Regions from separate parts of the Streptomyces sp. RGM 3693 genome, predicted to be linked through region 2. Evidence: riboswitches for the same ligand, from Rfam matches in the RefSeq annotation. Region 2 holds a riboswitch; the other holds the start of a gene.
The links. Region 2 has a riboswitch for glycine ahead of gcvP (aminomethyl-transferring glycine dehydrogenase). Riboswitches for the same ligand answer to the same signal wherever they lie in the genome.
Positions count from the first base shown of each region.

Region 1: linked by a shared signal. The riboswitch ahead of gcvT (glycine cleavage system aminomethyltransferase GcvT) and the one ahead of gcvP (aminomethyl-transferring glycine dehydrogenase) in region 2 are both predicted to bind glycine.

Region 1 is NZ_JBMPPQ010000001.1:766,498-770,935, reverse strand. It holds gene ACO0M4_RS03240 (enhanced serine sensitivity protein SseB C-terminal domain-containing protein) at 1-455, opposite strand, end outside; gene ACO0M4_RS03235 (enhanced serine sensitivity protein SseB) at 509-1,354, opposite strand; gene ACO0M4_RS03230 (AAA family ATPase) at 1,522-2,244, opposite strand; glycine riboswitch at 2,534-2,629, shown strand; gene gcvT (glycine cleavage system aminomethyltransferase GcvT) at 2,782-3,939, shown strand; gene gcvH (glycine cleavage system protein GcvH) at 4,092-4,438, shown strand, end outside.
Region 2 is NZ_JBMPPQ010000003.1:1,506,379-1,510,816, forward strand. It holds gene gcvP (aminomethyl-transferring glycine dehydrogenase) at 1-1,884, opposite strand, end outside; glycine riboswitch at 2,073-2,171, opposite strand; gene ACO0M4_RS35160 (PRC-barrel domain-containing protein) at 2,286-2,669, shown strand; gene ACO0M4_RS35165 (DNA polymerase IV) at 2,579-4,018, opposite strand; gene ACO0M4_RS35170 (MerR family transcriptional regulator) at 4,086-4,438, opposite strand, start outside.

The sequences.
Region 1 (4,438 bases), on a different contig from region 2:
TAGAACTGCGGGATGTCGATGACCGGTTCGGAGATCCGCAGCGGGCCGGCGGGCAGGCGGTCGAGGCCGGCGGCGATCCGGCGCAGGTCGAGCCAGGGGACGCCGACCCCGCCGCCGGGAGCGTGCGGATTCAGCCACAGCCCCCAGCGGTCGGGGAAGAGGGCGGCGGCGATCTCGGGGCCGGTGACGAGTTCGTGGTCGCGGGTCCAGCCGGAGGCGGCGAGTTCGGCCGCGGAGGTCACACAGGGGGCGTAGCCCAGCCCGTCGACCTCCATGTTCCCGTACTGCGCATCGGGTTGTCCGGCCCGGCCGTGCCACAGGAGCATCCAGACCTGTCCGTGTGCGAGGGCCTGAAGCAGCGCCTCGTAGGCGTCATAGCGCCCGGGCGAGACCTGCCGCAGCATCTGCTCGACCTGGTCGGCCGCCGCCGCTCCCTGATGCGCACCCGCGCTCACGTGGTCCGTCCCTTCTGCCGGCAGGGCCTGCGCCCGCCCGTCGTTCCACCAGCTTACGAGTGGTCCCGGGTGTAGAAGGGCCGCACGCGCTCCAGCATCCAGTCGGCGACCGGGTCGCCCTGGGCGATGTCGAGCAGGACGAGTTGGACCGGCCAGGGCACCGGCACCTGGCCCAGCGCCCGGCCCAGCGCCGCGAGCACCTCGTCGCGGGCGCTGCCGTCGTGCAGCCGCTCGGGAGCGACCTCGATCTGCACGCCGACGAAGAGCGCCGGCGTGTCGCCCTCGACGCTGGCCAGCGTGCGCCGGGCGGTCAGCACGAACCCGGCGCCGGAGAACGCCAGGCCGGCGGCGGCCAGGAAGTCCACCGGCTCGTCCTGCCAGTCCGGTTCGAAGAGCCGCACCCGGGCGCCGCCGACCTGCGGGCCGGCCGGATCCGTCCACCCGATCCGACACAGTTCGGCCACCGCGGGCGGCGGCAGCGGGACACCGACGGTGCCGCCCGGATTGACCGCGATGCCCAGCAGCGGGGGCAGCCCGCGGGCGAACTCCTGCGCGGGCGCGACGGTGTACGACAGATGCGCGCCGACGACCTTCAGGAACTCCTGCTCGGAGCTGAAGACCGGGACGTACGCGGCGCCGCCGATCTCGACGGTCGACAGGTCCAGACCGGCCGCGCCGAGGCCGCCGCGCTCCGGGCCGCCGCCCTCGGGCAGCGGCACCCACACCCGGCTGCGGCCCAGCACCTCGACGATCCGGCCGCCGGCCTCGGGGTGTCCGACCGACGCGGCCAGCACCTCTTCCAGCTCGTTGGCCGGCCAAGCCAGCTGCGGTATCCCCGCGCCCGAGAGGTCCCCCGACACCGGACCGCCGTGCTGCGGGTAATTGTCCGGATAGTTCATCTCACCCACCCACTTACTGGCCGCGCTGCCCGGCCCCTGACCCTGGGGGCGGGCCCACAGGCCCGCCCGGTGGGTCAGACCCTAACGGGCGGAGCGCCGGTCGCCGAAGCCGGCGGTGGCCACGATGGTCGGGCGAGCGGGGCCGGGTGCGGGCGGCCCCGGCCCGGTCAGCCGAACGTGACGCGCTCCAGGGCCCCGGCGGCGGTCCGGTCCAGCAGCACCGCGGAGCCGAAGCCCGACGGCAGCCGGGCCTCCTCGGCCCGGGCGACCAGCCGGCGGACCGCCCGGCGGTGCCGGGCGAAGGCGTACCGCGACACCCCCCGGCCGCGCGCCCGTTGGCCGGTCAGCGCCGCCTCGGGCGGTACGTCGAGCAGCACCAGGTGCAGCCCCCGGCCGTCGCGCCGGACCGCCCGGGAGAGCCAGCGGCGCACCCACGCCAGCGTCCCGCAGTCGTGCACCACCACACTCCCGCCGGAGCGCACCGCACGGCGCAGCGCCAGATAGTGCGCGACCCGGACCAGCGGGCGGTAGAGCGCGTACGGGAGGCGGCGCAGTCGGCCGCGCTCCCAGCGTTCCCGGGCGTCCTGGGAGTCGACGCGGTGCACCGGGGCGCCGCGGCCGTCGTGGTGCGGCACCACCCGGCCCATCAGGGTGCTCTTGCCGCTGCCGGGCAGCCCGGAGATCACGATCAGGTCGCCGGCCGGGAAACGGAGCGCGGTGCGGGCGGCGCGGGCGCCGTCCCGCAGATCGATGATCCGGGGCCGGTCGGACCGGGCGGCGGGGCGGGGGCGGCGCTTCGCCGCGGGCGCGGGCGGCGCCGGTTGTGGTGCGGGCTGTGGCGGTGCCACCCCCGCCGTCGTCGCGTACGCCGCTTCGCTGTGCACCGTGATCGCCCCTCCCCGTCGGCTCAGGTCGGGTTCGGGACCCGGCCTTCCCGCAGAGTGTCAAGAAAAGGTAATGAGCAGCAAGGCGGTAGCCGTCCGTACCAAGGGATCTGACGGTCCGACGGGGCCGACGGGCGACGCGGCGGCGGGCCCGGCCGGCCGGGCGCGGTACGGGTGGCCGGTCACGGAGCGGCGGCCGGGGCTCCTGTATCCGGCGATCCCGTGTAATGATGTGGCCGCCACGGGCACACCACTGGTCACTCGTGCACAGCCAGCCAACTGCATACCGGCCGCTTGAATCCGCGCGGGAGAGTCCCCGGCCGCCACGGCGGGGCGCCGAAGGAGCAAGTCCTCCCTTGAATCTCTCAGGCCCCTATACCGCGCGGGCGAGGCAGATCTGAAAAGCGAGTCGCGGCCCGGCTGAAGGGGGCGGCTCCACCCAAGGTGCAAACCGGGTCCGGTCGCGGACTCCCGGTGAACCTCTCAGGTTCCGATGACAGATGGGGAGACCGTCTTGTCACCCATGCCTGGGAGCCCCGAACGATGACTGATGCCCCTCGCCGTACCGCGCTGGATGCCACGCACCGCGCGCTCGGCGCGACCATGACCGACTTCGCCGGCTGGGACATGCCGCTGCGCTACAGCAGCGAACGCGAGGAGCATGTCGCGGTCCGCACCCGCGCCGGCCTGTTCGACCTCTCCCACATGGGCGAGATCACCGTCACCGGTCCGCAGGCCGGTGCCCTCCTCGACCACGCGCTGGTCGGCAACATCGGCGCCCTCAAGGTCGGCCGGGCCCGCTACACCATGATCTGCGGTCCCGACGGCGGCATCCTCGACGACCTGATCGTCTACCGGCTCGCCGAGCGCGAGTTCATGGTCGTCGCCAATGCCTCCAACGCCCAGGTGGTGCTGGACGCGCTGACCGGCCGGCAGGCGGGCTTCGACGCCGCGCTCCGCGACGACCGGGACGCCTACGCGCTGATCGCGGTGCAGGGCCCGGAGTCCCCCGGCATCCTCAAGAAGCTCTCCCCCAAGGTCTCGACTTCGCTCGACCAGGGAGGTGCCCCCATCGCCGACCTGGACGGCCTGAAGTACTACGCGGGGCTGCCCGGCACGGTCGCCGGCGTCGAGGTGCTCATCGCCCGGACCGGCTACACCGGCGAGGACGGCTTCGAGCTGTTCGTCCGGCCGGCGGACGCGGTCGCCCTGTGGACGGCGCTGACCGAGGCGGGCCGGGACGTCGGCCTGATCCCGTGCGGCCTGTCCTGCCGCGACACCCTGCGCCTGGAGGCGGGGATGCCGCTGTACGGGCACGAGCTGACGACCGCGCTCACCCCCTTCGACGCGGGCCTGGGCCGGGTCGTGAAGTTCGAGAAGGAGGGCGACTTCGTCGGCCGCGCCGCGCTGCGGGCGGCCGCCGAGCGCGCCGAGCAGGACCCGCCGCGCAAGCTGGTCGGCCTGATCGCCGAGGGGCGCCGGGTGCCGCGCGCCGGCTACCCGGTCGTGGCGGCCGACGGCACGGTGATCGGCGAGGTCACCTCGGGAGCGCCGTCCCCGACCCTCGGCAAGCCGATCGCCATCGCCTACGTCGACGCCGGGTACGCCGCACCGGGCACGGAGGGCGTCCGGGTGGACATCCGCGGCACGCACGAGCCGTACGAGGTCATCGCGCTGCCCTTCTACAAGCGGCAGAAGTAGCAGGCGGCGCCGGCGCGGCCGCGGTGCCCGCCGCGGACCTGCGCCTTTGCGTCCGGCATCACGTGTCTCACTGGGCAAGACCCTCCCCCCGGACTTCGTCCGGGAGGTGCCCCCCTTCACGATCACACCCTCGCGTACAGGAGAATCAAGCCATGGACAACCCCCAGCAGCTGCGCTACAGCAAGGAGCACGAGTGGCTGTCGGACGCCGAGGGCGGCGTCTCGACGGTCGGCATCACCGAGCACGCGGCCAACGCCCTCGGCGACGTCGTCTTCGTGCAGCTCCCCGAGGTCGGGGCCACCGTCACCGCGGGCGAGTCCTGCGGCGAGCTGGAGTCGACCAAGTCCGTCAGCGACCTCTACTCGCCCGTGGACGGCGAGATCACCGAGGTCAACGAGGACGTCGTCGCCGACCCCTCGCTGGCGAACTCCGCCCCGTTCGAGGGCGGTTGGCTGTTCAAGGTGAAGATCACCGGTGAGCCGGAGGACCTGCTCACGGT
Region 2 (4,438 bases):
GTCCTCACCGGTCTTGACGACGACGACCTTCATACCGGCCATCACGGCGCTGGCGGCGTTGGTGCCGTGCGCCGACGACGGGATCAGGCAGACGGTGCGCTGCTCGTCCCCGTTGGCACGGTGGTAGGCGCGGACGGCGAGCAGACCGGCCAGCTCGCCCTGGGAGCCGGCGTTGGGCTGGATGGACACCTTGTCGTAGCCGGTGACCGCGGCGAGCCGCTCCTCCAACTCCCGGATGAGCGTGAGGTAGCCCTCGGCCTGGTCGGCCGGGGCGAAGGGGTGCAGCTGGCCGAACTCGGGCCAGGTGACCGGCTCCATCTCGGTGGTGGCGTTCAGCTTCATCGTGCAGGAGCCGAGCGGGATCATGCCGCGGTCCAGCGCGTAGTCCTTGTCGGCGAGGGTGCGCAGGTAGCGCAGCATCGCGGTCTCGGAGCGGTGCTGGTGGAAGACCGGGTGGCCGAGGTAGTCGTCGGTGCGCTGCAGCGACTGCGGAAGGGCGTCGGCGGCGGCCGCGTCCAGCGCGTCGATGTCGCCGTGGACCCCGAACGCGCCCCAGACGCCGGCCAGCTGGGCGCGCCCGGTGGTCTCGTCGCAGGCGATGCCGACCAGGTCGGCGTCGACCTGGCGGAGGTTGACGCCGGCCTCGCGGGCCGCGGCGACGACCTCGGCGGCCCGGCCGGGCACCCGGGCGGTCAGGGTGTCGAAGTAGCCGTCGTGGAGCAGCTCGACGCCGCCGGCCTTGAGGCCCTCGGCCAGGATCGCGGCGTACCGGTGGGTGCGGCGGGCGATGGTGCGCAGCCCGTCGGGGCCGTGGTACACGGCGTACATCCCGGCCATGACGGCGAGCAGCACCTGCGCGGTGCAGATGTTGCTGGTGGCCTTCTCACGGCGGATGTGCTGCTCGCGGGTCTGCAGTGCCAGGCGGTAGGCCTTGTTGCCGTCGGCGTCGACGGAGACGCCCACCAGGCGGCCGGGCAGGCTGCGGGCGTACTGCTCGCGGACGGCCATGTAGCCGGCGTGCGGCCCGCCGAAGCCCATCGGGACACCGAAGCGCTGGCTGGTGCCGATCGCGATGTCGGCGCCGAGCTCGCCGGGCGAGGTGAGCAGCGTCAGCGCCAGCAGATCGGCGGCGACGGTGACGATCGCGCCCAGCTCGTGCGCCCGCTCGATCACCGCCCGCGGGTCGCGCACGGCGCCGGACGCGCCAGGGTACTGGAGCAGTACGCCGAAGACACCGCGCTCGGCGATCTCGTCCGGGATGCCGTCGGTGAGGTCGGCGACCACGACCTCCACGCCGGTCGGTTCGGCGCGGGTCTGGATGACGGCGACGGTCTGCGGCAGACAGTCCGCGTCGACCAGGAAGACGCCCTGCTTGACCTTGCCGACCCGGCGGGCGAGCGCCATCGCCTCGGCGGCGGCGGTGCCCTCGTCCAGGAGGGACGCACCGGAGGTGGGCAGTCCGGTCAGGTCGGCGACCACGGTCTGGAAGTTCAGCAGGGCCTCCAGGCGGCCCTGCGAGATCTCCGGCTGGTAGGGCGTGTAGGCCGTGTACCAGGACGGGTTCTCCATGACGTTGCGCAGGATCACCGGCGGGGTGAACGTGCCGTAGTAGCCGAGTCCGATCATGGACGACAGGACCTGGTTGCGGTCGGCGAGCGCGTGCAGCTCCGCCAGGACCTCGGCCTCGGTACGGGCCTGCGGCAGGCCGAGCGCCTCGGCGCTCTTGATCACGTCGGGGACGGCGGTGGCGGTGAGCTCGTCCAGCGATCCGAAGCCGACCTGCGCGAGCATCTTGGCCTGCGCCTCGTGGTCGGGCCCGATGTGCCGGCGCTCGAACGGAGTGCCGCGCTCCAGTTCGGTCAGGGAGATGCGGTTGGTGGTCATCTGCGGGGGCCTCCTGGTCAGTACGACCTACGAGGGGCACCACGGCGCTGGTGCCCGGACGGCCTCCCCCTCTGTCATCTCAACCTGAGAGCTTCACCGGCCCGCGCGCTGCGGTCCGGCTTTCACCGTCGGTGAGGAAGGGTTCCGGCATGTACCTGCCCGTGGCCCGCCCTGCTTTCCAGAGTGACCTCATCCATGCGGTACGTGTGCCTGAGAGATTCCGGGGAGGATTTGCTCCTTCGGCGCCCCTGGTCGCGAACGACAAAGGACTCTCCCGCATGGGGTCGACGGCCATTCGCCAGCCTACCAGCGCACTGCCGGAACGATCCTTCGAGTGGCCGAGGCATGAAATGTGCCGTTTCGTAGTTGTCACAAGGCAGTTGCGACCAATTGGAGGGACCGTGCAAACCGATATCGATCCCCGGAGCCTCATCGGCCGCAAAGCGTTCGACCGGAACGGCGCGAAAATAGGGACCGTCGACGAGGTCTACCTCGACGACGCGACGGGCGAACCGGAATGGGCGGCCGTCCGCACCGGCCTGTTCAGTCGGGATGCGTTCGTTCCCCTGGAACCGAGCAAGATGGTCGGCGACAGCCTGCACATCCCCTACGACCGCAAGCTGATCAAGGATGCCCCGGACTTCGGCGTCGGCCGGCACCTCTCCCCCGAGCAGGAACTCCAGCTCTACCACCACTACCGCCTGGATATCTCCGCACCGGCCGCGGACTCCGCCTCGTCGGCCGGCGACGCCGACTTCGGGCGGATCGCCGGCGCGGACGACTGATCCGGTTCGCCCGGCAGCGGCAGGGGCTCGCCCGGCCGCAACGCCGGATCGTCGACGGCGAAGGTCCGCACCCGCCCCGGTGCGGACCACGGCGTCTCGAACCGCACGGTCACCCTCCCCACGCCACTGCCCTGCACCCATCCGGCACCGAACTCCTCGTGGACCACGTCCAGCCCCGGGTGCCAGCGCCGCGGCAGCTCCGCACCGGACTCCGGCACCCCCGCCGCTTCCGGTTCCGCCGTCCCGCCCGCCGCCTGCTCCGCCGCCTCCCGCTCCGTGGCCAGCTGGGCGAACAGGTCCTCCTGCGTGAAGTCGGCCAGCCCGCTCACCCCCACGCCCAGCAGCCGCACCCCACCCGTGGTGTCCACCGTCTCCAGCAGCCGCACGGCGGCCTCCCGGACGACCGCCGGGTCGTCGGTCGGCCCGCGCAGGGTCTCCGACCGGGTCAGCGTCGAGAAGTCGTAGTTCCGCACCTTGAGCACCACCGTGCGCCCGGACCGCCCGGCCGCCCGCAGTCGCACCACACACCGATCGGCCAGCCGCAGCACCTCGGTCCGCACCCGCGTCCGGTCAGTCAGGTCGACCTCGAAGGTGTCCTCCACCGACACCGACTTCGCATCCCGCTCGGCCACCACCGGCCGCTCGTCCCGGCCCAGCGCCATCCCGTACAGCCCGGTGCCGTGCGCCTTGCCGAGCAACCGCACCAGCTCCGCCTCGCCGGCCTCCGCGGTCTCCGCGACGGTGTGGATCCCGGCCCGGCGCAGCGTCTCGGCCGTCGCCGGCCCCACCCCGGGCAGCGTCCGCACCGGCATCGGCCCCAGCAGTTCCCGCTCGGTGCCCGGCTCGATGACCACCAGGCCGTCCGGTTTCGCCGCCTCGGACGCGATCTTGGCGAGCATCTTGGCGCCGGCCAGCCCCACCGAACCGGTCAGCCCGGTGGCCGCCCGGATATCGCGCCGCAGCTGCTCCCCCACGGCTCGCACCGCGGCAGTCTCCGCCGCCACCCCGCCGGCCTCCAGGTCCACGAAGGCCTCGTCCAGGCTCAGCGGCTCCACGAGCGGTGACAACGCCCGCAGCAGCTCCATGACCGATTCACTCACCTGGCGGTACAGCGTGAACCGGGGATTGAGATAAGCGGCATTGGGGCACAGTCGGCGCGCCTGCGCCGTCGGCATCGCCGAACGTACCCCGAAGACCCGCGCCTCGTACGAGGCGGTGGCGACCACACCGCGCGGCCCGATCCCGCCGACGACCACGGGTTTTCCCCGCAGGCTCGGCTTGGCCGCCTGCTCGGCGGCCGCATAGAACGCATCCATGTCCAGATGCAGGATCGTCGGCGCACGTCTCACACCACTGATGCTGCCGCACACCACTGACAATCGACCCGGTCCCGGGCCGGGAACCGCCCGGGAGCCGTCAGCCGGCCCGGTTGCGGCGCCGCGCCAACTCGTCGTGCGGGTTCTTCCCGATCAGCGTCTCGCCGGTGTCCACCCGCTCCCCGTGGAGCTGTGACAGCGCACCCTCCACGTCCCGCCACACCACGCCCACGGCGATCCCGAAGACGCCCTGGCCGCCCTGGAGCAGATCCACGACCTGGTCGGGCGAGGTGCACTCGTAGACCGTCGCGCCATCGCTCATCAGCGTCATCCGCGTCAGGTCGTCCAGCCCCCGCGCCCGCAGATGCTGGACGGCGGCGCGGATGTTCTGCAGCGACACCCCGGTGTCCAACAACCGCTTGACGATCTTCAGGACGACGACGTCCCGGAAGC